DNA from 2 places in the Streptomyces sp. ME02-8801-2C genome. Region 1 is predicted to be linked to the other one. Evidence: riboswitches for the same ligand, from Rfam matches in the RefSeq annotation. Region 1 holds a riboswitch; the other holds the start of a gene.
The links. A riboswitch is a leader RNA that binds a small molecule or an ion and turns the genes downstream of it on or off. The one in region 1 is predicted to bind S-adenosylmethionine.

Region 1 (15,600 bases):
TCCAACACGCCCGGTGTGGCGGCCAGTTGCTCCTGTACGGTCCGTCCGGTCGGGCCGCCCGTGAAGCCGGTGACCGTCACCTGGTGGCCGAGGGCAGCCAGGACGCGGGCCACGTTCACGCCCTTGCCGCCGGGGCGTTCGGTCACCGAGGTGACCCGGTGGGAGGCGTAGGGGCGTAACTCCCTTACGCGGTACGTGATGGCCAGCGCGGTGTTCAGCGTGACCGTGAGGATCATCCCGTCGGCCTCCCCCCTCCGGGCCCAGCAATCAGGGCAGTTGGGGCTTGACTACCCAACTCCCCTTGCGCATCACTCCCTTGAGTACGAAGTCCGCGTCCAGCAGTACCAGGTCCGCGTCCTTGCCCGGTTCCAGGGAGCCCACCCTGTCGTACATCCCCAGCAGCCGGGCCGGGTTGGCGGACAGGGCGGCGACCACGTCCGTGACCGGGAGCCGGTCAACGGTGACCGCCCGCCGGAACGCGCGGTCCTGAGTGAGTGTCGAGCCCGCGATCGAACCCCCCTCGACCAGCCGCGCCACGCCCTCGCTGACCTCGACCTCCAGTGGGCCGAGCAGATAGCGGCCGTCGCCGAAGCCGGCCGCGTCCATCGCGTCGGTGATGAACGCCACCCGGTCGGCGCCCGCGTGATGGAACGCGAGTTGGAGGGCCGCGGGGTGCAGATGCGTGCCGTCGTTGATGAGTTCGACGGTGACGCGCTCGTCCTCCAGGAGGGCGGCGATCGGGCCGGGCTCGCGGTGACCGAGGGTGGGCATCGCGTTGAAGAGGTGCGTGGCGACGGTGGCGCCCGCGTCGATGGCCCGCACCGTCTGCTCGTACGTCGCGTCCGTGTGCCCGATCGCCGCGAGGACGCCGTGTTCGACGAGCAGCCGTACGGAGTCCAGGCCGCCGGGGAGTTCGGTGGCGAGGGTGAGCATCCTGGCCTGGCCGCGCGCCGCGTCGATCAGCTTGCGTACCTCCGCCGGGTCGGGGTGGCGGAGCAGCGGTTCGGAGTGGGCGCCCTTGCGGCACGGCGAGATGAAGGGGCCCTCGAAGTGCACGCCGGCGATGTCGCCCTGCTCGGCGAACTCGGAGAGGAGGCCGGCCTGGGCGGTGAGGGTGTCCATGTCGCCGGTGACGGTGGAGGCGACGAGGGTGGTCGTGCCGTGGGTCCGGTGGGTGTGGATGCCCTTGAGGATGTCCTCGGAAGTGCCGGAGGTGAAGGAGGCTCCGCCGCCGCCGTGGTTGTGGAGGTCCACGAAACCGGGGACCACCCAGTGGTCGCGGACGTCGATCTCCTGGGCGTTTTCGTGGGGGTGCGCGGCGAACTTGGTGCCCTCGATGGTTAGTTGGGTGCCGGGGGTGATTCCTGTGGGGAGTACTGCGCGGGCGCCGCTGAGCAACAGGCTGTGTGCACGCTGTCGGCCGGTGGGGGCTTGTCGCGCAGTTCCCCGCGCCCCTGGGTGGGTTGCCGGTAGGGGGTTTTCTTGCGCAGTTCCCCGCTGCCCTTGGTCGGATGCCATCAGGGCGTTGCCTCCGTGAGGTTGGGTGTGGTTAGGAGATCCCAGGCGAGTAGGCCTGCGCCCAGGCAGCCTGCCGTGTCTCCCAGGGCTGCGGGGGAGATGGACGGAAGCTTCTGGAAAGTGATCCGTTGCCGTACGGCTGTGCGCAGCGGTGTGAACAGCGTGTCGCCGGCCTCCGCCAGGCCGCCGCCGATGATCAGGGTGCGGGGGTCGAGCAGGGTGAGGGCGGTGACCAGGCCGTCGGCGAGGGCGTCGACCGCCTCCTGCCACACCAGGTGGGCGCGCGGGTCGCCCGAGACGACGGCTGCGGCGCAGTCCGCCGCGTCCGCACCGGGGTCGCCCGACGCCGTGGCCCACGCCTCGCTCACCGCCGACGCCGACGCGTACCGTTCCAGACAGCCGCGCTGACCGCACGGGCACGGGGTCCCGCCCGGCCGTACGACGATGTGGCCGATCTCGCCCGCGAAGCCGTGCGCGCCCGCCTCCACCCGGCCGTCGACGCCGATGGCGCCCGCGATTCCGGTGCCGAGGGCGATGAAGAAGAAGCGGTCGGCTCCCTGGCCTGCCCCGATGCGTCCCTCCGCGAGCCCGCCCGTCCGTACGTCGTGTCCGAGGGCGACCGGCAGGCCCAGCCGCCCGGTGAGCAGCTCGCGCAGGGGTACGTCGAGCCAGCCGAGGTTCGCCGCGTAGACGGCGATGCCCTGGTCGGCGTCGACGATGCCGGGGACGGAGACTCCGGCCGCGGCGGCGCTCTCGCCGAGGTGGGCGACGCCGTGGGCGTGCAGGTCGGCGGCGAAGTCGAGGATCGCCTCGACCACGGCGTCGGGGCCGCGCTCGCGGCCGGTCGCCCGGCGCGCCTGGTGGAGGAGCGCGCCGTCCGGCCCGATGAGGGCGGCTTTCATCGCGGTGCCGCCCACGTCGAGGGCGATGACATGTCTCACGGGAACAGTGTGGCCCGTCGACCCTGAAGAGGTCTAGTCCACTTACGTGGTGTAGACCTTATGGGGTAAGAAAATGAACGTACCAATGAATACCTATGTGAATGATCGAAGGCGGGTCAGTGATGATCTGTGCCGATCGGTAGGGGGTTGGAGCTGCTGCAGCTGGAGTGCGTTCAAGGGCGTTCTGGTGAGCGGGTGTGAGTGCTGCTGGTCTCGGTTGTGTTGCCTGCCTCGCTCGTGGGGCCGATTTCAGTGGGGAACTTACGTTCTTGCGTCGAATGCGTGACCTTTGCGGGTGGTGCTCGTTTCCCATCGCGACGGGATCTTCGAGTGGGGCCGGGCGGGGGTGGCGGGGTGGGTGAGCTGCGGAGCATCGCGGTGCCGTTCGTCGTGTCCGGTCCGATTGGTGTGGCCGTCCGGACCCGTCTCAAGCAGCTGACGCCCGGCGATGAGAAGGTGCTGCGGCTGGTGGGCGCCCATTTGGGCTCGTTGGCTTCGAGGGATCTCAGGGCGCGTTGCCGGGACGGTCTGGAGCATTCCGGTGAGGCGTGGGCGGTGCGGAAGCGGGCGCTGACACCTGCCTCGTCGTCGCGGTGGGCCGGGTCGATCACCAAGGCCACGCATGACCAGTGGGCGCTGGCCCGCCGCTGCCAGCTGGCGCACCTCCACAACCTGGAAGCCGGTATCCGCACGATCGAAGCCCGGCTGGGGTTGCCGGTCGGGCAGAAGGGGACGAAGAAGGCGCCGGGAGGTTACCGGTCCAGGCGGGAGTGGCATGCGAAGTCGCGGCGGCTGCGGGTACTTCAGGACCGGCTGGCTGCCGCGCGGGCGGACCGTGAGGCCGGTGTGGTGCACGTCGTGCGGGGCGGCAAGCGGCTGGCCCGGACCCGGCACCACCTTGACGCCGCCCAGCTCACGGAGTCGCAGTGGCGTGGGCGTTGGGAGGCGGAGCGCTGGTTCTGCCACGCGGACGGGGAGTCCGGAAAGCGGTACGGCAACGAGACGATCCGCGTCAGCCCCGACGGCGAGGCCAGCATAAAACTCCCTGCGCCGCTCGCGTATCTGGCCAACGCCGCGCACGGCCGGTACATCCTGGCCTGCCGGGTGACGTTCGCGCACCGGGGCGGCGAGTGGGCGGATCGTGTCGCGGCGAACCGGGCCATCGCCTACCGTATCCACCGCGATACGGTCCGGGAGCGCTGGTATCTGACGGCGTCCTGGCAGATCCCGCCCATCCCGAGCATTCCGATCGAGGCGGCGCTCGCCCACGGCGTGATCGGCGTCGACATGAACGCCGATCACCTCGCCGCCTGGCTCCTGGACACCCACGGCAACCCGACCGGCACTCCGCGCCGGTTCTTCTACGACCTGACCGGCGCTGCCGAGCATCGTGACGCGCAGGTCCGCCACGCCCTCACCCGCCTCCTGCACTGGGCCCGAACCTGCGGCGTGAAGGCGATCGCGGTCGAGGACCTGGACTTCGCCGCCGAGAAGACCCGGGAGAAGCACGGCCGCAGGAAACGCTTCCGGCAGCTGATCTCCGGCATGCCCACCGGCAAACTCCGCGCCCGGCTGGCCTCGATGGCCGACCAGACGGGTATCACGGTCATCGCCGTGGACCCGGCCTACACCTCGAAGTGGGGCGCGCAGCACTGGCAGAAACCCCTCACCACCACAACCCGTAGGACCACTCGCCACGACGCTGCCGCCGTGGCGATCGGAAGGCGCGCCCAGGGACACCCGATCCGGCGACGGACGGCACCGCCCCCACACGACCGGAGTGATCGTGCGGGGCATCGGACCGTCCAGGCCAGACCGGTTGTTCCTGGGCGTGAGGGAACCCGCCCCCGCATTCCCGGACCACGGACACGATCCGTAGGCGCCGGACGCGGAGCGAACGCGGGCAACCAGAACGCCCAACACCGTCCGGGGCGTTCGGCCGAGCACGAGACCTGGCAACAGGACTCACTCCCGCTCAGTCTTTAGGAACGGTTCAGAGCAGTGCGACGGCGTAGGGTACGGATGATCGCGGCGGTGTCCGCACTCGGCATGACGGCAGCGCTCGGGGGCTGCGGAACCACCGGCTTGGGTGAGGTCACCCCAAAGCTGGTCGCCGCCGACTACGGCGACTCCGAAGCCAACAGCTCCCAGAAGTACTGGGACGACCTGGCCAAGGAGTACGAGGACACGCACCCCGATGTGAAGGTCGACGTCAGCGTGTACTCCTGGAACGACGTCGTCAACCGCACCCGGTACGGCGTGCCCTTCGCCGCCTCCACCCGCCTCCTCTTCTACAACAAGAAGCTCTTCACCGCGGCCGGCCTCACCCCGCCCACCACCTGGAACGAGCTGGCCGCCGACGCCGCCGCGCTGAAGGACGAGGGCGTGAAGTACCCGTACGCCCTTCCGCTCGGCCCCGAGGAGGCACAGGCCGAGACCATGCAGTGGCTGCTCAGCGGCGGCGACGGCTACACCAGCGCCGTCGGCACGTACGGCATCGACTCCCCGCAGAACATCAGGACGTTCACCTGGCTCAAGGACGAACTCGTCGACAAGGGACTCACCGGCCCCGTCGCCCCCGGCAAGCTCAACCGGGCCGCCGCCTTCGCCGCCTTCGCGCGCGGTGAGGTGGGCATGCTCAACGGGCACCCCTCGCTGATGAAGATCGCGGCGGCCAAGGGAGTGGATGTCGGCATGGTGCCGATGCCCGGTGAGGAGAGTTCGACGCGGTCCGCGATGGGAGTCGCCGACTGGATGATGGCCTTCAAGGAGAACGGCCACGGCAGCCAGGCCGGCGACTTCCTCGACCTCGTCTACGACGAGAAGAACGTGCTCGCCTTCTCCCGCGAGTACGACCTTCTGCCGGTCACCACCTCCGCCTCACAGACGATGGCCACCGCCACCCGGGACAAGGACCTCGCCCCCTTCCTCGCGGAGCTCCCGACCGCCCAGCTCTACCCGGTCGGCAAGACGCCTGGGCACAGGTCAGAGCGGACATCAAGCAGCGGATCGGTACGGCGTTCGCGGCGGGCGGGAGTCCGGCGGGGGTGCTCACGGAGCTGCAGACGCAGGCCAATGCGGAGGAGAACGCCGAGTAGGCCGGGGGCGGCCGAGTAGTAGGTTCGGCGTATGAGCGAGGGTGCGGGCGGGGCGCGGGAGCTGGAGCGGCGGGAACTGGAGATTCTCGCGCTCGAGCGGCGGGGGTTCTCTGGGCCTGGGGCCAAGGAGCGGGCGATCCGTGAGGAGTTGGGGCTGGCGCCGGTTCGGTACTACCAGTTGCTCAACGCGCTGATTGATGACGAGCGGGCGTTGGCGTGTGATCCGGTGACGGTGAACAGGTTGCGGAGGGTGCGGGAGGGACGGCGGGGTGAGCGGTAGGCTCACCCCGTTCCTGGGGGCTGCGCCCCCAGACTCCCCTCCCCCCTGAACGGGCCTTGTCCTCAAACGCCGGACGGGCTGGCAGAGGTTAGGGTCGGGGCATGGATTCCCTGCCATCGCCCCTGACGCAGGCCGGTCGTGACGGGCTGGATGCCATTCTTGGTCGGCCCCGTGGGGCCGTCGTCGTTCTCGACTTCGACGGGACCCTTGCTCCGATCGTCGCCGACCCCGAGCAGGCCCGCGCTCACCCCGACGCCCTTTCCGCCCTCTCCGTCCTCGCCCCCGAGATCGCCTCCGTCGCCGTCCTCACCGGTCGGCCCGCCGGGGTCGCCGTGCGCCACGGCGGTTTCGCCGGTGTGTCCGGGCTGGAACACCTCGTCGTCCTGGGGCACTACGGAACGGAACGCTGGGACGCCGCCACCGGCAAGGTCAGTGCCCCCGCCCCGCATCCCGGCGTCGCCGCCGTCCGTGCCGAACTGCCCGGGTTCCTCGAGCGGTTCGGGGCCTGGCAGGGCACCTGGATCGAGGAGAAGGGCCGGGCCGTCGCCGTGCACACGCGGCGGGCGACGGATCCGCAGGCCGCGTTCGAGGCGCTGCGCGAGCCCCTCGCCGACCTGGCGACCCGGCACGGCCTGATCGTCGAACCCGGGCGGCTCGTGCTGGAGCTGCGCCCGCCCGGCATGGACAAGGGCGTCGCCCTCGAGGAGTACGTCCGCGAGATCGGCGCCACCTCCGTCCTCTACGCCGGTGACGACCTCGGCGACCTCCCGGCGTTCGCGGCGGTGGAGAAGCTCCGGCAACAGGGAATCCCGGGTCTGCTGGTGTGCAGCGGCAACAGCACCGAGGCCGTGACGGAACTGGCCGAACGCGCCGACCTCGTCGTCGACGGCCCCGCCGGAGTCGTACGCCTGCTCCAGGCCCTTGGACGAACCATCATCAGTCGCTGAGCGCGTTCAGCTGGTCCAGGAACCACTGGGCCGGGGGCAGCGCCGTCGCCGCCGCGGCCAGGCGTTTCGTGCGTTCCGCACGTTCGCCGGCCGGCATGTTCAGCGCGTCCTCCAGGGCCCGCGCCGTCTGCGTGACGTCGTACGGGTTCACCACCAGCGCCTCCTCGCCCAGCTCCTCGTACGCTCCCGCCTCCCGCGACAGCACCAGCGCGCAGCCCTCGTCGGAGACCACCGGGATCTCCTTGGCGACGAGGTTCATGCCGTCGCGGATGGGGTTGACGAGGGCAACGTCGGCGAGGCGGTAGGCGGCCAGGGAGCGGGCGAAGTCGTCCTTGACGTGGAGGACGACTGGGGTCCAAGCGGGGGTTCCGTAGGTGGAGTTGATGTCGTCCGCCAGGCGTTGCACCTCGGCCGTGTAGTCGCGGTAGACCGCCAGGTCCTGGCGGGAGGGGTACGCGAACGCCACATGCACGACCCGCTCGCGCCACTGCGGGCGGTCCTCCAGCAGCTGCCGGTACGCCAGCAGTCCCCGCACGATGTTCTTCGACAGTTCGGTGCGGTCCACGCGGACGATTGTCTTGCGGTCGCCGGTCCCGCCGATCTCCGTCCGCAGGGCGGCCATCCGCTCCTCGACGTCCGGCTCGTGCGCGCGCCGGCGCAGGAAGTCCGCGTCCGCTCCCAGGCCGTGTACGCCGATCCGGGTGTCGCCGAGGCCGCCGACCAGGTCCGTACAGCAGGCGGTGAACGCGTCCGCCCAGCGGCGGGTGAGGAAGCCGAGGCGGTCCGCGCCGAGCATCCCGCGCAGGAGCTGCTCGGAGATGTCGTACGGCAGCATCCGGAAGTAGTCCGCCGGTGCCCACGGAGTGTGCGAGAAGTGACCGATGCGCAGGTCGGGGCGCAGCTCGCGCAGCATGCCCGGGACCAGGCACAGGTGGTAGTCCTGGACCACCACCGACGCACCCTCGGCCGCCTCCGCCGCCAGCGCCTCGGCGAACGCCCGGTTGTAGGCCTCGTACGACGCCCACTGGCGCCGGAACTCCGCGTCGAAGACCGGCTCCAGCGGGGTCTGGTACAGCATGTGGTTGACGAACCACAGCACCGAGTTGGCGATGCCGTTGTACGCGTCGGCGTGCACGTCGGCCGGGATCGCGAGCATCCGCACCCCGGGCTCGCCCGTTCCCCGCCGGACCGCCTCGCGGTCGCCGTCGGCGAGGGCCGAGCAGACCCACAGGGCGTTCGCGTCCGGCCCGATCGCCGACAGCCCGGAGACCAGCCCGCCGCCGCCGCGCCTGGCGTGCAGCGAGCCGTCCTCCTGGATCTCGTAGGTGATCGGGCCGCGGTTGGACGCGACCAGCACGCGGTATCCGCCCGCCCGCGCTTCCTGTACGTCCGCCACACCCGGCACGCCTTGCACTTCCTGCTCACCCTGCGTCGAAGCCATACGCCTGAACCTAGCCCGGGCCGGAAACGCTCAAACGTACACACGTACGTACCGGCCGTATACAAGCCGCACGGGTGGTGTGACGCCGGGCTACGCGACCTTCCTTCTCGCGTACTCCGCGATCTCCGCCATCGGCGGGCGTTCCTCCGTGTCCACCGAGTACGTACGCGGCTCGAAGCCGTCCTCTCCGCGCTCGAACTGGGTGAGCGAGGGGCGGATCAGCTGGCCCCGGGCGAGCCGGAGCTGGGCGGTGCGGTAGATCGCGGCGGCCATCCGGCCCAGGGCCTGTCCGTCCTGGTGGCGGTGTTTGCGCACGCCCACATCGACCTGCGCGAGCGCGTCCAGGCCGACCAGGTGCAGGGCGTCGATCAGCATGCCCAGTTCCACGCCGTAGCCGACGGGGAACGGCAGCTGTTCGAGGAGCGAGCGGCGGGCCGCGTACTCGCCGCCGAGCGGCTGGACGAAGCCGGCCAGCTGCGGCCAGTGCATGTTGAGCAGGGGGCGGGCCATGAGTTCGGTCACTCGGCCGCCCTGGCCGGCGGTCCTGCCGGAGGCGGGCGAATCCAGCTCGGTGCCGAGCGGGCGGTCGTACATCGCCTTGACGAGGTCGACACCCGGGTCCGTGAGCAGGGGGCCCACGATCCCGGAGACGAACTCCGACGAGAACTCCTTCAGGTCCGCGTCGACGAAGCAGACGATGTCCCCGCTGGTCACGAGCAGTGAGCGCCACAGGACCTCGCCCTTGCCCGGCACCGCCGGGATGCGCGGCAGGATGTCGTCGCGGTGCACCACCCGGGCGCCCGCCGCGGCGGCCACCTCGGAGGTACGGTCGGTGGATCCCGAGTCGACGACCACGATCTCGTCGACCAGCGGGACCCGCAGCATCAGGTCACGGCGGATGACGGCGACGATCTCGCCGACCGTCTCCTCCTCGTTGAGCGCGGGCAGGACGACACTCACCGTGGCGTTCGAGGAACGCTTCGCGGCGATCAGCTTCTTGAGCGGGCGGTCGCGGGCGGCCCAGGAGCGCGTGCTCAGCCAGCGCTCGACGTCTTCCAGCACGTGCGGCTCTCCCTTACGTTCGTGGGGGGAAGCGCGATCTTGTATCTCGCGGTTCGGACGGCTCCCACCACCATCCAAGCCTTCGGTTACAGTCTTGAACAACGCGGGTGACCATCGCATGTCCGAGGGCAGCGGCGTTCACAAGCTCACAACCTGACAACTTCATACCGCTCATCCAGAGGGGCAGAGGGATACGGCCCGATGAAGCCCCGGCAACCCTCCAGTCGGCACTCGTGATCCGGTAACGGTCAGCGAGGCTCCCGGCTCGGGAAGGTGCCAAATCCGTCTCACGGCGAAACGCGTCGTGAGAAAGATGAGGAAGGGTTTCGCCTCCATGGCTGCGCAAACTGCCGAGAGCACCACGACCGGCTCCGTCACCTCCGCCGTTCCCCCCGTCGATCTCGGTCCCGCGACCGCGCTCTCCTGTCGCGAATGCGGCCACCGGGTCCCCCTGGGTCCTGTGTTCGCCTGCGAGGAGTGTTTCGGCCCGCTGGAGATCGCTTACGACTTCGCCGTCAACTCGGCCGCCGACACCGAGGAACTCCGCAAGCGCATCGAAGCGGGACCCGCGAACATCTGGCGTTACGCGCCCCTGCTGCCCGTCCCCGCGAACGTCGCCGAGAAGCCGAACATCAACCCTGGCTGGACCAAGCTCGTCAAGGCCGACAACCTCGCTCGCGAGCTGGGCGTCGACGCCGGCAAGCTCTTCGTCAAGGACGACTCCGGCAACCCGACCCACTCCTTCAAGGACCGGGTCGTCGCCCAGGCCCTGGAGGCCGCCCGCGCCTTCGGCTTCACCACGCTCTCCTGCTCCTCCACGGGCAACCTGGCCGGTGCCGTCGGCGCCGCCGCCGCCCGCGCCGGGTTCCGGTCCTGCGTGTTCATCCCGCACGACCTGGAGCAGGGCAAGGTCGTCATGGCCGCGGTGTACGGCGGCGAGCTCGTCGGCATCGAGGGCAACTACGACGACGTGAACCGCTTCTGCTCCGAGCTGATCGGCGACCCGGCCGGCGAGGGCTGGGGCTTCGTCAACGTCAACCTGCGCCCGTACTACGCGGAGGGCAGCAAGACCCTGGCGTACGAGATCTGCGAGCAGCTCGGCTGGCAGCTGCCGGACCAGCTCGTCGTGCCCATCGCCTCCGGGTCGCAGCTCACGAAGATCGACAAGGGCCTGCAGGAGCTGATCAAGCTCGGGCTGGTCGAGGACAAGCCGTACAAGATCTTCGGCGCCCAGGCGGAGGGCTGCTCGCCGGTGTCCGTGGCCTACAAGGCCGGGCACGACGTCGTACGGCCGCAGAAGCCCAACACGATCGCCAAGTCGCTGGCCATCGGCAACCCGGCGGACGGGCCGTACGTGCTGGACATCGCGCGGCGGACCGGGGGTGCGGTGGAGGACGTGAACGACGAGCAGGTGGTCGACGCGATCCGGTTGCTCGCGCGCACGGAGGGGATCTTCGCGGAGACCGCCGGGGGTGTGACGGTGGGCGTGACGAAGAAGCTGATCGAGAGCGGGTTGTTGGATCCGACGCTCACGACTGTCGTGCTGAACACCGGGGACGGTCTGAAGACGCTGGACGCGGTTGCCGATGTTGGTCTGACCGCGACGATTCGGCCCAGCCTTGAGTCGTTCCGTGAGTCGGGGCTCGTTTAGCCGTTTGTTGTCTGCGGGCCGTGGGGGCTGGTCGCGCCCACGCGGCGGTAGCCGCAAATTCAGCACAGCCCCGCGCCCCTATGGGGCGCGTCATCTGACCGGAGGTTCATCGTGAGCGTTTCTGTTCGTATCCCCACCATCCTTCGTACCTACACCGGTGGGCAGGCCGAGGTGAGTGCCGAAGGGGGGACCCTCGGGGAGGTCATCGCCGATCTGGAGAAGAACCACACGGGGATCGCCGCCCGGGTGCTCGACGACCAGGGGAAGCTGCGGCGGTTCGTCAACGTGTACGTCAATGACGACGACGTCCGCTTCGAGCAGGGGCTGGAGACGGCGACGCCGGACGGCGCGGGTGTGTCGATCATTCCGGCCGTCGCCGGAGGCTGAGCCGCGGGGCTGTTGATACCCGTCAGTAGTAACCATCGGTAACATCGATTACCGAGAGTTCATCGAATTGCCCCCTCCGTGAGAGAAGCGGAGGGGGCAATTCTGTATGGTTGAGCGCGGTACAGTTGGGGAAGCCGCACCTTCTCGCTCGCCGCACGCGTATTAATTCCTGCCGCGCACCCAACGAGAAGTAGCCAAAGTGTGCAGGCCTTTTGCGTTTTTTGTTCTCTTTGTGGGGCCCGGCTTGCCCTGAATCCGCGTGAATTCTCCGCATATTTCCTGACCTGGCGTGCGCGGATTTCTCGTCCGATTGACCTGTTGCAGAGGGCAGTTGGACAGATACATTCGGCCGCGGTCGACGCGTTCCGGCGCACACCTCCACCGGTTGGGGGGGTGAGGTCTGACCCGGATCCGCGAAGTGCGGATCCGTGCAAGGGCCAGTAATAGGGGAGTTAGGCATGGCTCAGGGCACCGTCAAGTGGTTCAACGCGGAGAAGGGGTACGGCTTCATCGCGGTCGACGGTGGTGCGGATGTTTTCGTCCACTACAGCGCGATTCAGATGGACGGCTACCGCACCCTCGAGGAAGGTCAGCGGGTCGATTTCGAGATCTCGCAGGGCCAGAAGGGGCCGCAGGCGGACATGGTCCGTCTGGCGACCAGCTGAAGCAACGCGCCGGCGCACCGCAAGCGACGTTCTTCTTCCTTCGTTGAAGGATTCGATGGGCTCGTACCTCGTGGGACCTCACGGGGTACGGGCCCATCGGCGTGCCCGTCGACGTGTCCGTCCATGTGCCCGACGGCATGCCTACCGGCGCGTAGGTATCCGCCGTTCACCTGGGGATCTTCGAGAGCCGCTTGCACTCGGCAGGGGCGAGTGCTAATCATTGGCGTTAGCACTCTGAAGGTGAGAGTGATAACGAAGGACCGGGTGGGTGAGGCCCGCAGGCCAGGTGGTGCAAGGAACCACAGGGCAGGCAGGCCGTCCGTCGCGGGCGCCAGCGCGGTCCGGAGCAATCCACCCCAGTCCGGGAGGACCACTTCACATGGCCAAGATCATCGCGTTCGACGAGGAGGCACGGCGCGGTCTCGAGCGCGGGATGAACCAGCTCGCCGACGCCGTCAAGGTCACCCTCGGCCCCAAGGGCCGGAACGTCGTCCTCGAGAAGAAGTGGGGCGCCCCCACGATCACCAACGATGGTGTGTCCATCGCCAAGGAGATCGAGCTCGAGGACCCGTACGAGAAGATCGGCGCCGAGCTGGTCAAGGAAGTCGCGAAGAAGACGGACGACGTAGCCGGTGACGGCACGACGACCGCGACCGTCCTGGCCCAGGCGCTGGTCCGCGAAGGACTGCGCAACGTCGCCGCGGGTGCCAACCCGATGGCGCTGAAGCGCGGTATCGAGAAGGCCGTCGAGGCCGTCTCCGGTGCGCTGCTCGACCAGGCGAAGGAGGTCGAGACCAAGGAGCAGATCGCTTCGACCGCCTCCATCTCCGCCGCCGACACGCAGATCGGCGAGCTCATCGCCGAGGCGATGGACAAGGTCGGCAAGGAAGGCGTCATCACCGTCGAGGAGTCCCAGACCTTCGGTCTGGAGCTGGAGCTCACCGAGGGTATGCGCTTCGACAAGGGCTACATCTCGGCGTACTTCGCGACCGACGTGGAGCGCATGGAGGCGTCGCTCGAGGACCCCTACATCCTCATCGCCAACTCCAAGATCTCCTCGGTCAAGGACCTGCTCCCGCTCCTCGAGAAGGTCATGCAGTCGGGCAAGCCGCTGCTGATCATCGCCGAGGACGTGGAGGGCGAGGCCCTCTCGACCCTGGTCGTCAACAAGATCCGCGGGACCTTCAAGTCCGTCGCGGTCAAGGCCCCGGGCTTCGGCGACCGCCGCAAGGCGATGCTGAACGACATCGCGATCCTCACGGGTGGCGAGGTCATCTCCGAGGAGGTCGGTCTCAAGCTCGAGAACACCTCCCTGGACCTCCTGGGCCGCGCGCGCAAGGTCGTCATCACCAAGGACGAGACCACGATCGTCGACGGCGGCGGCTCCGCCGACCAGGTCGCGGGCCGGGTCAGCCAGATCCGCGCCGAGATCGAGAACTCGGACAGCGACTACGACCGCGAGAAGCTGCAGGAGCGCCTGGCGAAGCTCGCCGGCGGTGTCGCGGTCATCAAGGCCGGCGCCGCGACCGAGGTCGAGCTCAAGGAGCGCAAGCACCGCATCGAGGACGCCGTTCGCAACGCGAAGGCGGCCGTCGAGGAGGGCATCGTCGCCGGTGGTGGCGTGGCCCTGCTCCAGGCCTCCTCGGTGTTCGAGAAGCTGGAGCTCGAAGGTGACGAGGCGACCGGCGCCAACGCCGTGCGGCTCGCGCTGGAGGCCCCGCTCAAGCAGATCGCCGTCAACGGCGGTCTCGAGGGTGGCGTCATCGTCGAGAAGGTGCGCAACCTTCCCGTCGGCCACGGCCTCAACGCCGCGACCGGTGAGTACGTCGACATGATCGCCGAGGGCATCATCGACCCGGCGAAGGTGACGCGCTCCGCGCTGCAGAACGCCGCGTCGATCGCCGCGCTGTTCCTCACCACCGAGGCCGTCATCGCCGACAAGCCGGAGAAGGCGTCCGCGCCGGCCGGCGGCGGTATGCCGGGCGGTGACATGGACTTCTGATCCCTCGAGGATCGGCAGTTCATCGCGTACGAGTTCGAGGGCGGCACCCTTCTTCAAGAAGGGTGCCGCCCTCGGGCGTTTGCGGGACCATTGGGGCGTGCTGTTCGGGGGATCAGGCGGGAGACGCGGCGGTCGGACCACTGGGGGACCAGGGGACTCGGGTCAGCCGGGGCCGCCGCCTGAACCGCCGCCCGACTCGTCGATGCCGGAGCGGACGCCGCTGAAGGGGCGCGGGGTGCATTCGGCGTATGTGTACGTCGGGGCCGGGCTGTTCGTGGCGTCCGTGCTGGTGGTGGGGGCGATTCCCGCGCTGCTGGCGGCGGGGGGTGGGACGGGAGACGGGGGTGACAGGTGGTCGTCAACCACCTGGACCCTGTCGGTGCCCGACCCGACGTACGAGGTCCAGAAACCGAACGCCTTGGGTGAGCTCCTGCGGCGCGTGGACATCGGATCGGTGTCGGCGGTCGACGTCGATCGGACGCCTCCCGGGGCCGGCGAATCGTGGGATGTAGCCGTACAGGCGTACAGGAACGGCAAGGACGTCGCCAGGCTGGTGGGGCGGACCCTGGTGAAGGCGCCGGCCGGCATGGTCGTCTCGTCGCCGGACACGTGCGCCAAGTTGCTCGGCGACATCGACAGCCGCGCGAAGCTCGTACCGGTGTCGCCGGACGACACCGTCTGTCTCCGTACCGACGAAGGGCGCGTCGCCAGTGTCGTCGTCACGGCTGTGGGGCGTGGTGGCGGGGTGGAGGCCGAGGTGACCGTGTGGAAGTGGCTCGGATCACAGTGAGTCGGGCTCGGGTGCGGAATGAGCCGACACCCGGCGGAGTTGATGCACATGCATGCATGTTCCTTCCGCTCACTTCCGTCCCCTTCCGAGGAGCCCCCACGTGACAGCCCCCGCCCAGACCTCCCGCGCCGCCCAGGTCCTCTCGCGCCCCCTGACGGTGAACGGCCTGACCGTGCCGAACCGGATCGTGATGGCGCCGATGACGCGCGAGTTCTCGCCCGGTGGCATCCCTGGCGAGAACGTGGCCTCGTACTACTCGCGCCGCGCGGGCGCCGGCGTCGGTCTGATCGTCACCGAGGGCACGTACGTCGGACACGACTCCGCCGGTGCCAGCGACAACGTCCCCCGTTTCCACGGCGAGGAGCAGCTCGCCGGGTGGGCGAAGGTCGCCGAGGCCGTGCACGCGGCCGGCGGGAAGATCGTGCCGCAGCTGTGGCACATCGGCATGACCAGGGAGGCCGGGCAGCCCCCGTACACCGACGCCCCGCCGGTCGGGCCCTCCGGGCTGCGGCTTGACGGCACCGCCGGTGGCGGCAAGGAGATGACGCAGGAGGACCTGGACGACGTCATCGACGCGTTCGTCGCGGCCGCGGTGGCCGCCGAGCGCATCGGCTTCGACGGCATCGAACTGCACGGCGCCCACGGCTACCTGATCGACCAGTTCCTGTGGGCGGGCACCAACCGCCGCACGGACGCGTACGGGGGTGACCCGGTCGCCCGTGCGAAGTTCGCGACGGAGATCGTGGCCGCCGTAAGGGAGGCCGTGTCCGCGTCCTTCCCGATCATCTTCCGGTACTCGCAGTGGAAGGGGGGCGCCT
Region 2 (15,600 bases), on a different contig from region 1:
CGTCCGCGAGGGCGACGTCGTCAAGGTCGTCAACTCCGACGGCCACACCATGGAAACCTTCGGCAACGGCTTCGGCGACTGGAACCTGGACTGGAAGAACTGGCAGGCCGGCAGCGCCCTCACGACCACTTCCTCGGACGGCACGAATCCGACTCACCAGGTGAGGCTGACCCCGCAGAGCATCTGACAAGGGGCGCGAGGTCCCACTTTTAGGGGCGCGGGGAACTGCGCGACAAGCCACAGACGGCCCGCACCCGCCACCGAACCGCACCCCCCCTAGGCGCTCAAGGCCCTCCTGGCCCGCAACAAAGAAGCCAACGCCGACGCGAACTCCACCGGATCCACCGGCAAGGTGACCGCCGCGTCGGCCCGACTCCACGTCGCCAGCCACGCGTCCTGCGGCCGCCCGATCAGCAACAGCACCGGCGGGCACCGGAAGACCTCGTCCTTGATCTGCCGGCACATCCCCATGCCCCCCATGGGCACGGCCTCCCCGTCCAGCACACAGACGTCGATCCCGCCCTTGTCGAGTTCCTTCAACACGGCCGCAGGCGTCGCACACTCGAGGAACTCGACCACGGGAACGTCGGGAGCGGGCCGCCGTCCCGTCGCCAACCGCACCTGCTCGCGGGTGTTGGAGTCGTCGCTGTAGACCAGCACCGTGGCGGTCGGCTGCATTGTTCCTCCGAGACATCAGCGTCGTACGGACAGACGGACCGGGTCCGTTGGGCCGGATGCTACTCCCTTGGACCCGCCGTCTGAACACCGCTCACACAGCCGTCCGATGGGCCATACGGGCTGGACACACCCCACAGACACTCCGAACGGCACCCCCCGGGGTGAGGGCGGGATAAGCGACCGACATAATGTCGGTCGTGGCGACAGCAACGACAGTAGAAACCGGGCACGCGCACCCGTCGGTCAACCGGCCGAACCTCACCAGCGTCGGAACCATCATCTGGCTTAGTTCCGAGCTGATGTTCTTCGCGGCCCTCTTCGCGATGTACTTCACCCTGCGATCGGTGACCGGTCCGGATCACTGGAAGGAGATGGCGTCAAGCCTGAACTTCCCGTTCTCCGCGGCCAACACCACGATCCTGGTGCTCTCATCCCTCACCTGCCAGCTCGGCGTGTTCGCCGCCGAGCGCGGTGACGTGAAGAAGCTCCGGATGTGGTTCATCGTCACCTTCGTGATGGGTGCGATCTTCATCGGCGGTCAGGTCTTCGAGTACACCGAGCTGGTCAAGAAGGACGGGCTCTCGCTCTCCTCCGACCCGTACGGCTCGGTGTTCTACCTGACCACCGGCTTCCACGGGATGCACGTGACGGGCGGTCTCATCGCCTTCCTGTTCGTCCTCGGCAGGACGTACGCGGCGAAGAGGTTCACCCATGAGCAGGCGACCGCCGCGATCGTCGTGTCCTACTACTGGCACTTCGTCGACGTCGTCTGGATCGGGCTCTTCGCCACGATCTACATGATCAAGTAGCCGGGCTCGCCCGATCCTCACATCGGGTCCGCCCGATACCTCCAGAAGACTCGACGCTGAAGATCCTGACACCGGGGTAATCCGTGAAAAAGCTCTCCGCACGACGACGCCATCCGATGGCGGCGGTCGTCGTCCTACTCATCGCGCTGGCGGCCGTCGCGGGGCTGTACAGCACGCTCAAGCCCGCAGGCAGGGCAGAGGCCGATGAGACCGCCCAGTCCCTCACCATCTCCGAGGGACAGCGGCTGTACTCCGTGGGCTGCGCCAGCTGCCACGGCACCGGCGGTCAGGGGTCCTCCGACGGTCCGAGCCTGGTGGGTGTGGGCGCCGCGGCGGTCGACTTCCAGGTGTCGACCGGCCGTATGCCGGCCGCGACCTCGCAGGCGGCGCAGATCCCCAAGAAGAAGAACATCTACTCGCAGGCCGAGATCGACCAGCTCGCGACGTACATCGCGTCGCTCGGCGCCGGTCCCTCCGTGCCGACCGAGGAGCAGTTCGGCCCCGAGGGCGCGGACATCGCCAAGGGCGGCGAACTCTTCCGTACCAACTGCGCGATGTGCCACAACTTCACCGGCAAGGGCGGTGCGCTCACGCACGGCAAGTTCGCCCCGGACCTTGAGGGTGTCGCCCCGAAGCACATCTACGAGGCCATGCTGACCGGCCCGCAGAACATGCCGTCCTTCCCCAACACGACGCTGTCGGAGAAGAACAAGAAGGACATCATCGCGTACCTCAACGCGGTCAACGGCGATGACACCGTCGAGCCCGGCGGCCTCGGCCTGGGCGGTCTCGGACCGGTCAGCGAAGGCCTGTTCGCCTGGATCTTCGGACTCGGAGCGCTCATCGCGGTCGCCGTCTGGGTCGCCGCTCGGACCGCAAAGGCCAAGAAGTCATGAGTAGCCAAGACACTCCAGAAGAGAAGCTGCCCGCTGTGCAGGCTGCATCACACAACGATCACGAGCACGGTGCCGTGGGCGTCGCGGACGAGAAGAACCCGTTCGCGGACCCGGGGCTGCCGCCTCACGAACACCGTGTCCAGGACATCGACGAGCGGGCCGCAAAGCGGTCCGAGCGTGCGGTCGCCTTCCTGTTCACGCTGTCCATGCTGGCCACCATCGCCTTCATCGCCTCGTACGTGGCGATCCCGCACGACAAGGCGATCTACGTCTTCCCGATCGGGCACATCAACGCGCTGAACTTCGCGCTGGGGCTGTCCCTCGGCCTGGCGCTCTTCCTGATCGGCGCGGGCGCGGTCCACTGGGCCCGCACCCTGATGTCCGACGAGGAACTCGTCGACGAGCGGCACGCGATCGAGGCGCCGCCCGAGGTCAAGGCGAAGGTCCTGGCCGACTTCAAGCAGGGCGCCAAGGAGTCCGCGATCGGCCGGCGCAAGCTGGTCCGCAACACGATGTTCGGCGCGCTGGCCCTGTTCCCGCTCTCCGGCGTCATGCTGCTGCGCGACCTCGGCCCGCTGCCCGGCACGAAGCTCCGCCACACCATGTGGTCCAAGGGCAAGCAGCTCGTCAACATGAACACGAACGAGCCGCTGCGTCCCTCGGACATCGCGGTCGGTTCCCTCACCTTCGCCAAGCCCGAGGGCCTGGAGGAGGACGACCACGAGTTCCAGACCGAGATCGCCAAGGCCGCCCTGATGATCGTCCGCATCCAGCCGGACAACATCAAGGACAAGCGCGAACTCGAGTGGTCCCACGAGGGCATCGTGGCGTACTCGAAGATCTGCACCCACGTCGGTTGCCCGATCTCCCTGTACGAGCAGCAGACGCACCACGTGCTCTGCCCCTGCCACCAGTCCACCTTCGACCTCTCCGACGGCGCCCGGGTGATCTTCGGCCCCGCCGGTCACGCCCTGCCGCAGCTGCGCATCGGCGTGAACGACGACGGCTACCTCGAGGCGCTCGGCGACTTCTCCGAGCCCGTCGGTCCTGCATTCTGGGAGCGCGGATGAGCACTACGGCAAACACCGACGCGCGTTCGTCGCGCGAGAAGGCACCCGCCGGTGAGCGGGTCGCCGACTGGGCCGACGGCCGACTGGGGATCTACTCCCTGGCCAAGACCAACATGCGCAAGATCTTCCCCGACCACTGGTCGTTCATGCTCGGCGAAGTCTGCATGTACAGCTTCATCATCATCATCCTCACGGGTGTGTATCTGACGCTGTTCTTCCACCCGTCGATGAACGAGGTGGAGTACCACGGCAGCTACATCCCGCTGCAGGGCCAGCTGATGTCCGAGGCGTTCAACTCGACCATGCACATCTCCTTCGATGTGCGCGGTGGTCTGCTGATCCGGCAGATCCACCACTGGGCGGCGCTGATCTTCCTCGCCGGCATGTTCGTGCACATGATGCGCGTTTTCTTCACGGGTGCGTTCCGCAAGCCCCGCGAGGTCAACTGGCTGTTCGGGTTCCTGCTGTTCGTCCTGGGCATGTTCACCGGCTTCACCGGTTACTCGCTCCCGGACGACCTGCTCTCCGGCACCGGTGTGCGCTTCATGGAGGGCGCGGTCCTGTCCGTGCCGGTCGTGGGCACGTACCTGTCGTTCTTCCTGTTCGGCGGCGAGTTCCCCGGCGGCGACTTCGTGGCCCGGTTCTACTCGATCCACGTACTGCTGCTGCCGGGCATCATGCTCGGCCTGATGGTGGCGCACCTGATCCTGGTCTTCTACCACAAGCACACGCAGTTCGCGGGCCCCGGAAAGACGAACAACAACGTCGTCGGCATGCCGCTGCTGCCGGTCTACATGGCCAAGGCCGGAGGCTTCTTCTTCCTGGTCTTCGGTGTCATCGCGGTCATCTCGGCGATCGCCTCGATCAACCCGATCTGGACGATGGGCCCCTACCGGCCGGACCAGGTGTCGACCGGCGCGCAGCCCGACTGGTACATGGGCTTCTCCGAAGGCCTGATCCGTGTCATGCCGGGCTGGGAGATCAACTTCTGGGGTCACACGCTCGTCCTGGGCGTGTTCATCCCGCTGGTCATCTTCCCGCTGGTCCTGGTCGCGATCGCGGTCTACCCGTTCATCGAGTCCTGGGTCACCGGCGACAAGCGCGAGCACCACATCCTGGACCGCCCGCGCAACGCCCCGACCCGTACGGCCTTCGGCGTCGCGTGGATCACCTGGTACATGGTGCTGCTGATCGGTGGTGGAAACGACCTCTGGGCCACGCACTTCCACCTGTCGATCAACGCGATCACCTGGTTCGTACGCGTGGCGTTCTTCGTCGCCCCGGTCCTCGCGTTCATCACCACCAAGCGGATCTGTCTCGGCCTCCAGCGCCGCGACAAGGACAAGGTGCTGCACGGCCGCGAGTCCGGCATCATCAAGCGCCTGCCGCACGGTGAGTTCATCGAGGTGCACGAGCCGCTCAGCCAGGAGGCCCTGCACACCCTCACCGCGCACGAGCAGTACGTGCCGGCCGCGATCGGCGCCACGGTCGACGAGAACGGTGTCGAGCGCAAGGTGAAGGGCACCGAGAAGCTGCGCGCCAAGCTCAGCGAGTCGTACTACGGCGAGGACAGCCAGATCGCCAAGCCCACCGCCGAGGAGTACAAGGAGATCACGAGCGGCCACGGCCACCACTGATCACCCCGCTTCGCCACACACGGCAGAAGGGCCCCGTCCGTACATCGGACGGGGCCCTTCGTCGTGCCGCCGGGCTGGATAGGGTGTGCCCATTCCCACTAGAAGTCCCGCGGATCCCGCAGGGACGGTACCCAGGAGCGGCAGATGAGCGCTGTGAACCCCGCCGGAGGCGACACCGCGGCGGTCCGTTCCTGGCCCCGCGTGCTGAACGGCCTTCTCGACGGTCATGACCTGAGCGCGGCCGACACCGCCTGGGCGATGAACCTCATCATGCGCGGTGAGGCGACCGACGCGCAGATCGCCGGATTCGTGGTGGCGCTGCGCGCCAAGGGCGAGACCGTCGAGGAGATCTCCGGGTTCGTCGAGGCCATGTACGAGCACGCCAACGTGATCGAGGTGCCGGGGCCGACCGTCGACATCGTCGGCACCGGCGGCGATGGCGCCAACACCGTCAACATCTCCACCATGTCGGCCATCGTCATCGCCGGTACGGGCGCCAAGGTCGTCAAGCACGGCAACCGGGCGGCCTCCTCGGCCTCCGGGGCGTCGGACGTCCTGGGCCAGCTCGGGGTCAATCTGGAACTGACGCCGAAGCGGGTGGCCGAGGTGGCGGAGGAGGCCGGGATCACCTTCTGCTTCGCGGCCAAGTTCCATCCCGCTATGCGTCATGTGGGCGCCGCGCGCGGCCAGTTGGGCATCCGGACGGTCTTCAACATCCTGGGCCCGCTGACCAACCCGGCCAAGGTCAGGGCCCAGGCGGTCGGCGTCGCGCACCCTCGGATGGCGCCCATCGTCGCCGGTGTCTTCGCCGAGCGCGGCAACTCGTCCCTGGTGTTCCGGGGCGACGACGGTCTCGACGAACTGACGATCACCGCCACCTCCCGGGTGTGGGTCGTCCGGGACGGCAAGGTGACCGAGGAGACCTTCGACCCGCGCGACGTCGGCATCGAACTGGTCCCGGTGGAGGCGCTGCGCGGCGGCGACTCCTCCTACAACGCGGCGGTCGCCCGGCGGCTGCTGGACGGCGAGACCGGGCCCGTACGGGATGCCGTGCTGCTCAACTCGGCGGCGGCGCTGGTGGCGTTGGACCCGGGGCCGGGTTCGCTCGCCGAGCAGATCGGCGCCGGGATGGCGCGGGCCGCGGAGTCCATCGACTCCGGGGCGGCGAAGCGGACGCTCGAGCGGTGGGCGGCGGCCAGCAACTCCTAGCAACTCCTTCCTCGGTGGTGGGCGTCCCGCGATCCGGACACGGGTTGCGGGACGTCGATCACCTCCGTTACGTTCTCTTCCAGGTCATGAGTGACAGTCATGAGGCCCCGGCCGACTGTCCGGCAACCCTCCGTCCGTGGCGGGGTGCCCCGGGATGAAGACCAGGCCGTAGGCAGCAAGGCTTACGGCAAGCGCGGGCCCCTCTCGACACCAGGGGTCCTGGTCGTTCGAGGGAGTCTTCCGTGAGCAAGCGAATGCGATAGGGCTGCCGAGCCCCGCCTCCGCGCACCCTTTTCCTTTCCTTTTCCTGTGCTGAGCCACGTCCGAGGCCATAGCCCGACGTGTCCGCCCGCACAGCGATTCCTCTTGTCTCTCACGGGAGTTCGCCATGTCTGTCTCCACCGTTGCCGCCGACCGGACCGTTTGTGCCCCGCTGCCCGTTCTGGGCCGTGATGTCACCGTCCCGCTCGTCACCGGCGGCGAGGTCACCTACGCGGCGCTCGACTACGCCGCCAGCGCGCCCGCTCTCCAGCGGGTCTGGGACGACGTGGCCGCGTACGCGCCCTACTACGGCAGCGTGCACCGGGGTGCCGGCTACCTCTCCCAGCTGTCGACGGACCTCTTCGAGACCGCCCGCAGGACCGTCACCGAGTTCCTGGACTGCCGCGCCGACGACCAGCTGATCTTCACCCGGTCCACCACCGACTCCCTCAACCTGCTCGCCTCCGCCCTCCCCGACGGCTGCCAGGTCTTCGTCTTCGAGACCGAGCACCATGCCTCGCTGCTGCCCTGGCAGCACGCCCAGGTCACCTACCTCGACGCCCCGCGCACCCCCGAGCAGGCCGTCGCCACCCTCCGGGAGGCTCTCGCCGCCCGTGACCCCAAGGGCCCGGCCCTCGTCTGTGTCACCGGCGCCTCCAACGTCACCGGTGAGCTGTGGCCCGTACGGGAGCTGGCCGCCGCCGCCCACGAGCACGGTGCCCGGATCGTCCTGGACGCCGCCCAGCTCGCCCCGCACCACCCGGTCTCCGTCCAGGACCTGGACGTCGACTGGGTCGCCTTCTCCGGCCACAAGCTGTACGCGCCCTTCGGTTCCGGGGTCCTGGCCGGCCGCGCCGACTGGCTGCGCGCCGCCGACCCGTACCTCGCCGGTGGCGGGGCCAGCCGCAAGGTCACGCGGCGCGAGGACGGGGGAGTGGACGTGGAGTGGCACGACAGCGCCGCGCGGCACGAGGCGGGGTCGCCGAACGTCATCGGTGCCTACTCGATCGCCGCTGCCTGCAAGGCCCTCACGGAGGCCGGGTTCGAGTCGCTGGTGGCCCGGGAGCAGTACCTGATCGACACCGTGCGGGCGGGGCTGGCGGAGGTGCCCGAGGTGCGGGTGCTCTCGCTGTTCGGTGACGACGCGCCGCGGGTCGGGGTCATCTCGTTCGTCGTCGAGGGGTGGAACAGCTCGCACTTCGCCGCGGCGCTGTCCGCGGAGTACGGGATCGGGGTGCGGGACGGGTTGTTCTGCGCGCATCCGCTGGTGCGGACGCTGCTGGGCAGTGAGCCGCAGACTCAGGGGGAGTGCGGGGCGCCCGAGGCGGCGCCGGGGGAGAAGTCGCTGAACGCGATCCGGGTGAGCTTTGGGGCCGGCACCCCCGACGAGCACGTTGAGCGGTTCGTGGGGGCGGTGAAGGAGCTTGTGCGGGACGGGGCTCGGTGGCAGTACCGGACTGAGGACGGGCGTTGCGTGCCGGCCGTTTGATCGCCCCCGCCGCCCCTACCGCCCCATCCCTGGGGGCTGCGCCCCCAGACCCCCCGTTTCGCTCCGAAAGCGCTCGTCCTCAAACGCCGGACGGGCTGGGGGTGCCGGCCGGTGCTGGTGAACCGGGGTGGCGCCAGCGGACCCAGGGGCGCGGGGAACTGCGCACAAGCCACATGCGACCCGCATCCGCCAATGGACCCTAGGAATCGAGCCCGATCGCGAACGCCGCCTCCAGGTCGTGCTGGCTGTACGTCCGGAACGCCACGTGTGTGTCCGTCGCCTCCACGCCGGGGATCTTGCTGATGCTGCCGGGGATGATCTCCGCCAGGTCCTCGTGGGCCCTGACGCGGACCATCGCGATCAGGTCGTACGTACCGGTGACCGAGAAGACCTCGCTCACGCTGTCCAGTGCGGCGATCGACTCCGCGATCTCGGGGATCCGGTCCACGCTGGTCTTGATGAGCACGATCGCGGTGATCACGGCTGGTTCTCTCCCTCGGTGGCCGGCGCTGGGGCGGACCTCACTCTAGTGGTACGCCGATACCGCACCCACGCGTGGACGAAGCCGAGGCCGAAGCCGACGACGTGTGCCAGATACGCGACTCCCGGACCGCTGGACGCCCGGCCCGCCGCCACCCACTGGAGGGTCACCCAGAACGGGAGGGTGAGCCAGGCCGGGAAGCGCAGCGGGAGGAAGAAGAGGAACGGGAAGAGGCTGGTGACCCGGGCGCCCGGGAAGAGGTACAGGAACGCGCCCAGGACCGCCGAGATCGCGCCGGACGCCCCCACCAGCGTCTGCTGCGAGCCGGCGTTGGCGGCGGCGTACCCCAGCAGGGCGAGACAGCCGCAGCCCAGATAGAAGAGGGCGAACTCCAGATGGCCCAGGCGTTCCTCCGTCATCGCGCCGAAGACGTAGAGGAAGAGCATGTTGCCCAGCAGGTGGACCCAGCTGCCGTGCACGAAGAGCGCCGTGGCCGGGGTGAGTGTGGCCCGCGGGGAGCCCGTGAAGAGGTCGGCGGGGACCACGCCCCAGCGCCGGAAGTAGGCCCGCTGGGCGGCGAGCAAGGCATCGCCGGTGCCGTACCCGGGGTTCAGTCCCGAGGCGGGGCCGATGACGAAGAGCAGACAGCAGACGGCGATCAGCCCGTACGTCACCGGCGCCGACTGGGCGCGGACCGTTCTGCCGACCGATCCGCCGACCGTCGTACGCCACTTTTCGAACTCGCCGATCATGGACACAGAGCATGACGTAACGGGACCGAACAGTGCAGACCGCCTCGCCGCTGTGGACGGACGGGCGGTGGGTACCCGGCAGGCCTTAGGGTTACGAGCCACACGCTCCAGGGAAACTGGCGCAGCACGGATACTAGAAGGAAAGCGAACATATCCACGATGACGGTTCCTCTGCCTACCGACACGACCCGGTGGCGCTGTGCTCTGTGCGGCAACCTCACGCGTTTCGACGTGACGCGCTCCTCGAAGGTCGTGGAGTACGTGCACCTCGACCTCGCCGGAGATCCGACGGTGGAGGAGCGCGAGGTGGTCAGTGAGACCATCGAGTCGGTGCGCTGCCGTTGGTGCAACGCCGTGGATCAGGTGGAACTCGTGGACAGGCCGGGCGCCGGCTCCTGACGGGAGCGCGGGGCCCGCACCGGAATCGGTTGGGGTGACGGATGGTGGAGACCACAGGCGGGGAGCCGGGCGACGGCGCCGCCGAGGTGCTCGACCGCCCGCTGCCCGACGGCGTGCGCAGGCGCGTCGTACAGATCGTCTCCGACGGGTTCGGTGGGCTCACCGTCGGCGAACTGCCCGCGCAGTTGCGGCAGTACGCGCGGTTCGCGCCCAACCGGCGTGCCAAGTTCGCCGGGAACGCGATGGCCGCCGCGCTGGAGACCGACACGCTGTTCCGGCAGCGCATCGGGGAGAAGCTGCGTGAGGCCCAGCCGGAGCTGGCGGGTGCTCTCGACGCCGGTTCGCCGCCTCCGGCCGCGGATCCGCTGGACGTGGCCGCCGCGGCCTATGTGCTGCGGCCCACCGGCTGGGTCAAGCTCGTCACCGCGGCCGGCGAGGAGGCGCAGCGCGCCGACGCCGAGCGGGCCGACGAGGAGAGCCGGGCCGAACTGGAGCGGCTGCGCGAGGAGCTGGCCTCCGCCCGTGACCACACCCGTGCGGAGACCGAACGGCTCCGTACGGAGCTGGAGTCGGCCAAGAAGGAGACGGAGTCGCTGCACCGCAAGCTGCGTGCGGCCCTCAGCGACGTCAAGCGGGGCGAGGCGGCCCTGCGCAAGCTGCACGCCGAGATGGAGGCCCTGCGCGGCGAGGGGCACACCCAGGTCTCCGCGGCCGAGAGCGAGACCCGGCGGCTCAAGGGGCGGCTGAGCGAGGTCGAGGCGGCTTTGGAGGCCAGCAGACGCGCCGCCCGGGAGGGGCGCAGCGTCGAGGACATGCGCGTACGGCTGCTGCTGGACACCGTGCTCGACGCGGCCCAGGGGCTGCGGCGGGAGCTGGCGCTGCCGCCGGTGTCGGTGCGGCCGGCCGAGACGGTGGAAGCGGTCGAACCGGGACGAATGACCCCGAAGGACATCGCCGCGCGGGCGCTTTCGGAGAACGACCCGGCCATCCTCGACCAGTTGCTCGCGCTGCCGCAGGCGCACCTGGTCGTCGACGGCTACAACGTGACCAAGACCGGGTATCCCCAAATGCCTCTGGAGAAGCAGCGGTTGCGGCTGCTTGGTCAGCTCTCGCAGCTCGCCGCCCAGACCGGCGCCGAGGTGACCTGTGTCTTCGACGGCGCCGAACTGGCCGCTCCGGTGCTGCTGGCGCCGCCGCGCGGGGTGCGCGTCCTGTTTTCCAAGGCCGGGGTCACCGCCGACGAGCTGATCCGTCAGCTGGTGCGCGCCGAGCCGCCCGGCCGGCCGGTCATCGTCGTGTCGACGGACCGCGAGGTGGCCGACGGGATCGCCAAGGCGGGCGCCAGGCCGGTGGCTTCCGTGGTGCTTCTGAAGCGGTTCTCGCGCGGCTGACAAGGCCTGGGCGTAATGGTCGAATTGGCCGGACTGTGCGAAGTGTTACGCAACGTAGCGTCAATCGAGCATCGCTGTATGTGTGTTGTGTGTAAAAAATGCGGTGAGTGACAAACATTTTTCATGCCAGGATTTGAAGTGATCACAGGAAGGTCACTAGGGTCATGCCTCGAACCTCCGCTCGGGTGATCACTCAAAGGGAGTGACGGCGGGAGAAGAAGGAGTTCGCCTCCGTGGCGTCCCATCGTCGACCGAAGCAGCCGAGCCGCACCCGCGTGACCGTGCTCACCACCGCCGCAGCCGCAGCCGTGGCCCTCAGTGCCAACGCCGCCAACGCCGCGCCGAGTGAGAAGCCGAGCATGGACGAGGTCAAGGCGAAGGTCGACAAGCTCTACGAGCAGACCGAGCAGGCCAGCGAGAAGCTCAACGGGGCCGAGGAGAAGCAGGACCGGCTGGAGAAGGAGATCTCCACCCTCCAGGACAACGTGGCCCGCGGTCAGGCGGACCTCAACGACCTGCGCGACAGCCTCGGACTCGCCGCCGCCGCCCAGTACCGCACCGGCAGCATCGACCCCTCCGTGCAGCTGTTCCTCTCCGCCGACCCCGACGACTACCTCGACAAGGCGTCCACGATGGACCAGCTGAGCAGTCAGCAGGTCGAGACGCTCAAGAAGGTCACGGAGAAGCAGCGCGCGCTCGCCCAGCAGCGCTCGGAGGCCACCGAGAAGCTCAAGGACCTCGCGGACACCCGCAGCGAGCTGGCCAAGAAGAAGAAGGAAGTCCAGAGCAAGCTCACCGAGGCGCGTCAGCTCCTCAACTCCATGACGGCCGCGCAGCGGGCGGCCATCGCCGCCGCCGACGCCCGCGCCAGCCGGGCCAGTGAGCGCTCCGCCCTCGACGGTGGCGGTTCGCATGTCACGGGCCGCGCCGGTTCCGCGTACGCGGTCGCGCAGAGCAAGATCGGCTCGCCGTACGTCTACAGCGCCTCGGGCCCCAACACCTTCGACTGCTCGGGCTTCACCTCCTGGTCGTTCGCCCAGGTCGGCATCCACATCCCCCGTACCTCGCAGGACCAGGCCAACGCCGGTACGCGCATCTACTCGCAGAGCGATCTCCAGGTCGGTGACCTGGTCATCTTCTACAGCGACCACCACCACGTCGGCTTCTACGCCGGCAACGGCCAGGTCCTGCACGCTCCGCGCAGCGGCACGGTCGTCCGGTACGAGTCGATCGACAACATGCCGTTCCAGTTCGGCGTACGGATCTGATCTGCTCTTCGCCGGATCGGATAGTCGTACTCCTTCCGGGTCCTTTCAAGATCAGGACACGTTGACGCCCGAACGGGCGAATCTCAACAACTTCCGCTGACCCCACGCCCCGCCCATGACCTGCGTCATAGGCGGGGCGTCACTGTGCGTGGCCATCGAGGTCTTTGGCCGGTGCGCGGTCGCGCGGCTACTGTCGGCCCGCCCCCAACACCGGGGGATCGTCAGCGTCCGCCAGCGGAAGGAGTGCGGCTTCTCGTGGGATTCCATCGCCGCCTTGCACCGTCCGGGTTCGACCGGGGCGCCACCGCCGCGCTCTGCTTACTGTCGGCCGCCGTGGCCGCTCTCGGCGCCGCCGTTCCGTCTGCCGTCGCCGCGCCGACCGACAGCACCCAGGCAGAGGTCGACCGGCTCTACGCGGAGGCCGAGAAGGCCACCGAGTCCTACAACCGGGCCGACGAGCGCGTGGACGCGCTGCGCGAGCAGGTGACCCGGACCCAGGACCGGATCGCCCGGCAGCAGCAGCGCATCAACACCATGCGGGAGGCGCTCGGTTCGCTCGCGGGCGCCCAGTACCGGTCCGGGGGCATGGACCCCTCGCTCGCGCTGCTGTTCTCCGACACCCCGGACGACTACCTGGAGAAGGCTGCCGCGCTCGACCGGATCAGCGTCCACCAGGCAGGTGAGCTGCGGGAACTCCAGGCCGCCTTACGGGAACTCGACCAGGAGCGCGCGGAGGCCACCGGCCGGCTCGCCGAACTCGACCGCAGCCGCAAGGCGGTCGCCGAGCACAAGCGGACCGTCGAACGGAAACTGGCGAGGGCGCGGGAGCTGCTCGACTCGCTGCCCTCCGCCGACCGTGCCGCCTACGACCGGGCCTCCCGTTCCGACCGCGCCGACCTGCCGGACCCCGGCAACGCCGCCGCGCCGAGCGGCCGCGCGGCAGCCGCCGTGGCCGCCGCCCGTGCGGCCCTGGGCAGCCCGTACGTCTGGGGCTCCAACGGGCCCTCCGGCTTCGACTGTTCGGGCCTGATGCAGTGGTCGTACGCGAAGGCCGGGGTCTCCCTGCCGCGCACCTCGCAGGCCCAGCGGTACGCCGGACAGCAGGTCCCGCTCTCCCAGGCGCAACCCGGTGACCTGGTCACCTACCGGTCCGACGCCAGCCACGTCGGGATGTACGTGGGCAACGGCCAGGTGATCCACGCCCCCTATCCGGGCGCGCCGGTGCGGTACGACCCGGTGGGCATGATGCCGGTCTCGTCGGTCACCAGGGTCTGAACGGACCTGAACGGGCCTGTACGTCCCCTTTTTCGCGTTTTCTCGTTTTCTCGGTTTCCTGACAATCGGCCCGTACGATCGTCGGCGTGGCTGGTCGAGGGCGTATGCGGGGTGCGTGGGGTGGGTGGCGGGTCCGGGTCGTGGCCCTCTGGTTGCTGGTCGGCTCGCTCGGCGGCCTCGTCGCGTGCGACGGCCGGCCGGGGACCGACACCGCGTCCGCCGACGTACAACAGCTGCTCGACCAGCGGGCGGCGGCGGTCCTCGCCGGCGACGCACCGGCGTACGCGCGGACCGGTGAGCCGGCGGAGTTCACCCGGCTGCGCGCGCTCCCCCTGGCGGCCTGGTCGTACCGACTGACCGCCCTGCACCCCACCGGGGACGGCGAGGCCACCGCCGACGTGGAGCTGAGCTACCGCGTCGAGGGCATCGACAAGGCACCCCTGAACACCGGTCGGACGCTGAGCCTCACCGAGCGGGCAGACGGCCACTGGTACGTCGACGCCGACCGGCCCGCCCGCGAGGCCGGCCAGCAACTGTGGGACCAGGGGACGGTGACGGCCGTACGCGGCACCCACAGCCTCGTACTGGGGGTCGGCCAGTCGGCACGGACCCTGAGCCGCTACGCGGGCCTCGCCGACCGTGCCGTGCCGTTGGTGACCCAGGCGTGGGGAGGGGCGTGGACGAAGCGGATCGTGGTCCTCGTACCGAAGTCGCTGGACGGGATGGCGGCGCTACTCGGGTCACCGGCCTCCTCGTACCGGGGGATAGCGGCCGTCACGACCGGGGAGACGGGCGGGTCGGTGCGGGCGCCCGCGGACCGGATCATCGTCAACCCCGACGCGTACAGCGTGCTCGGCGACTTCGGCAAGCAGGTCGTGCTCACCCACGAGACCACGCATGTGGCGACCCGTACCGCCACCTCGGCGGCCACGCCCCTGTGGCTCTCCGAGGGATACGCGGACTGGGTCGGCTACCGGTCAACGGGCCGTACGGCGGTCCAGGTGGCGCCCGAACTGGCCCGCGTCGTGGACTCGGGCGAGGTGCCGGACGCGCTTCCCGTGGACGCGGACTTCGGCTTCGACGGGGACGGGGCGAAGCTGGCCCGGGCGTACGAGAGCGGCTGGCTGGCGTGCCGGATGATCGCCGACCGGTGGGGCGAGACGCGGCTCGGCGAGTTCTACCGGGCCGTGGGGGCCCACGGGACACGTGCGGGGGCCGTCGAGGGGGCGCTGGCAGACGTGCTGGGGACCACGCCGAAGGAGTTCACCGCGCTGTGGCGGGACTATGTCCGCGCTCAGCTCGGCTGAGTCTCCCGGGCGCGGGTGGCCTGGTCGGGCAGCGGCGGGAGCTGCGCCCGGGTCGGGGCCGTCGTACGCCACAGCTCACGGGCTGCGGTGAGGGAGGCGGCGAGCAGGAGGCCGTTGCGGGTGAACAGGAGGGTCATGCCGTAGGCATCGCTGGCGACCACGTGTCCGAAGCCGAGTGGGAACTCCAGGACCGTCACCAGACAGGCGACGACGACCAGAGCCGCGGGCAGGGTCATACCACTGGCGCGGAAGCAGAGGCAGACGGCGGCGAGGCCGACCAGCCACACCATGTACTGCGGGCTGATCACCCGGCTGGTCACCGTGAACAGCAGCACCGCCACGAAGGCCGCGTCCGCGAGGGTGTGCGGCAGGAAGCGGGTGGCGCGCAGCCGCCACAGCAGCAGCCAGCCGAAGGCGACGACGCTCAGCAGCAGCGCCACCGTGCTCACCGTCTTCACATACGGGCCCAGGAATTCGATGGAGCCGTAGTTCAGCGCCACCCGGCCCTCCCAGCCGAACTGCCGCCCGACATGGAAGACGAGGGCGCCCACCGACTCCACCTCGGTGCCCCGGTCGCCCTGGAAGGTCAGGAAGGCGAAGGCGCCGGGCATGGCCACCGCGAACAGCGCGGCCAGCGCGGCCACGGTGACGGCCGCCGAGGCCCACGCCCGCCGCCGT

Region 2: another riboswitch for S-adenosylmethionine. It lies ahead of PV396_RS00050 (aminotransferase class V-fold PLP-dependent enzyme); the one in region 1 lies ahead of thrC (threonine synthase).

The regions. Positions count from the first base shown of each region.
Region 1 covers NZ_JARAXP010000008.1:145,492-161,091, forward strand. Annotated here, with positions in the region: gene PV396_RS26500 (1-phosphofructokinase family hexose kinase) at 1-236, opposite strand, end outside; gene nagA (N-acetylglucosamine-6-phosphate deacetylase) at 268-1,398, opposite strand; gene PV396_RS26510 (ROK family protein) at 1,518-2,459, opposite strand; gene PV396_RS26515 (IS200/IS605 family accessory protein TnpB-related protein) at 2,814-4,445, shown strand; partial or broken gene PV396_RS26520 (extracellular solute-binding protein) at 4,482-5,557, shown strand; gene PV396_RS26525 (DUF3263 domain-containing protein) at 5,589-5,837, shown strand; gene otsB (trehalose-phosphatase) at 5,939-6,784, shown strand; gene PV396_RS26535 (alpha,alpha-trehalose-phosphate synthase (UDP-forming)) at 6,774-8,225, opposite strand; gene PV396_RS26540 (glucosyl-3-phosphoglycerate synthase) at 8,316-9,287, opposite strand; SAM riboswitch class I at 9,456-9,607, shown strand; gene thrC (threonine synthase) at 9,622-10,938, shown strand; gene PV396_RS26550 (MoaD/ThiS family protein) at 11,050-11,325, shown strand; gene PV396_RS26555 (cold-shock protein) at 11,784-11,990, shown strand; gene groL (chaperonin GroEL) at 12,370-13,992, shown strand; gene PV396_RS26565 (hypothetical protein) at 14,228-14,782, shown strand; gene PV396_RS26570 (NADH:flavin oxidoreductase) at 14,835-15,600, shown strand, end outside.
Region 2 covers NZ_JARAXP010000001.1:2,319-17,918, forward strand. Annotated here, with positions in the region: gene PV396_RS00015 (L,D-transpeptidase) at 1-187, shown strand, start outside; gene PV396_RS00020 (hypothetical protein) at 277-678, opposite strand; gene PV396_RS00025 (heme-copper oxidase subunit III) at 867-1,487, shown strand; gene PV396_RS00030 (c-type cytochrome) at 1,571-2,383, shown strand; gene PV396_RS00035 (ubiquinol-cytochrome c reductase iron-sulfur subunit) at 2,380-3,453, shown strand; gene PV396_RS00040 (cytochrome bc complex cytochrome b subunit) at 3,450-5,090, shown strand; gene trpD (anthranilate phosphoribosyltransferase) at 5,235-6,299, shown strand; SAM riboswitch class IV at 6,382-6,499, shown strand; gene PV396_RS00050 (aminotransferase class V-fold PLP-dependent enzyme) at 6,688-8,049, shown strand; gene PV396_RS00055 (Lrp/AsnC family transcriptional regulator) at 8,249-8,530, opposite strand; gene PV396_RS00060 (rhomboid family intramembrane serine protease) at 8,527-9,282, opposite strand; gene PV396_RS00065 (hypothetical protein) at 9,442-9,681, shown strand; gene PV396_RS00070 (NYN domain-containing protein) at 9,723-11,072, shown strand; gene PV396_RS00075 (NlpC/P60 family protein) at 11,306-12,340, shown strand; gene PV396_RS00080 (NlpC/P60 family protein) at 12,596-13,615, shown strand; gene PV396_RS00085 (hypothetical protein) at 13,702-14,922, shown strand; gene PV396_RS00090 (glycosyltransferase family 87 protein) at 14,910-15,600, opposite strand, start outside.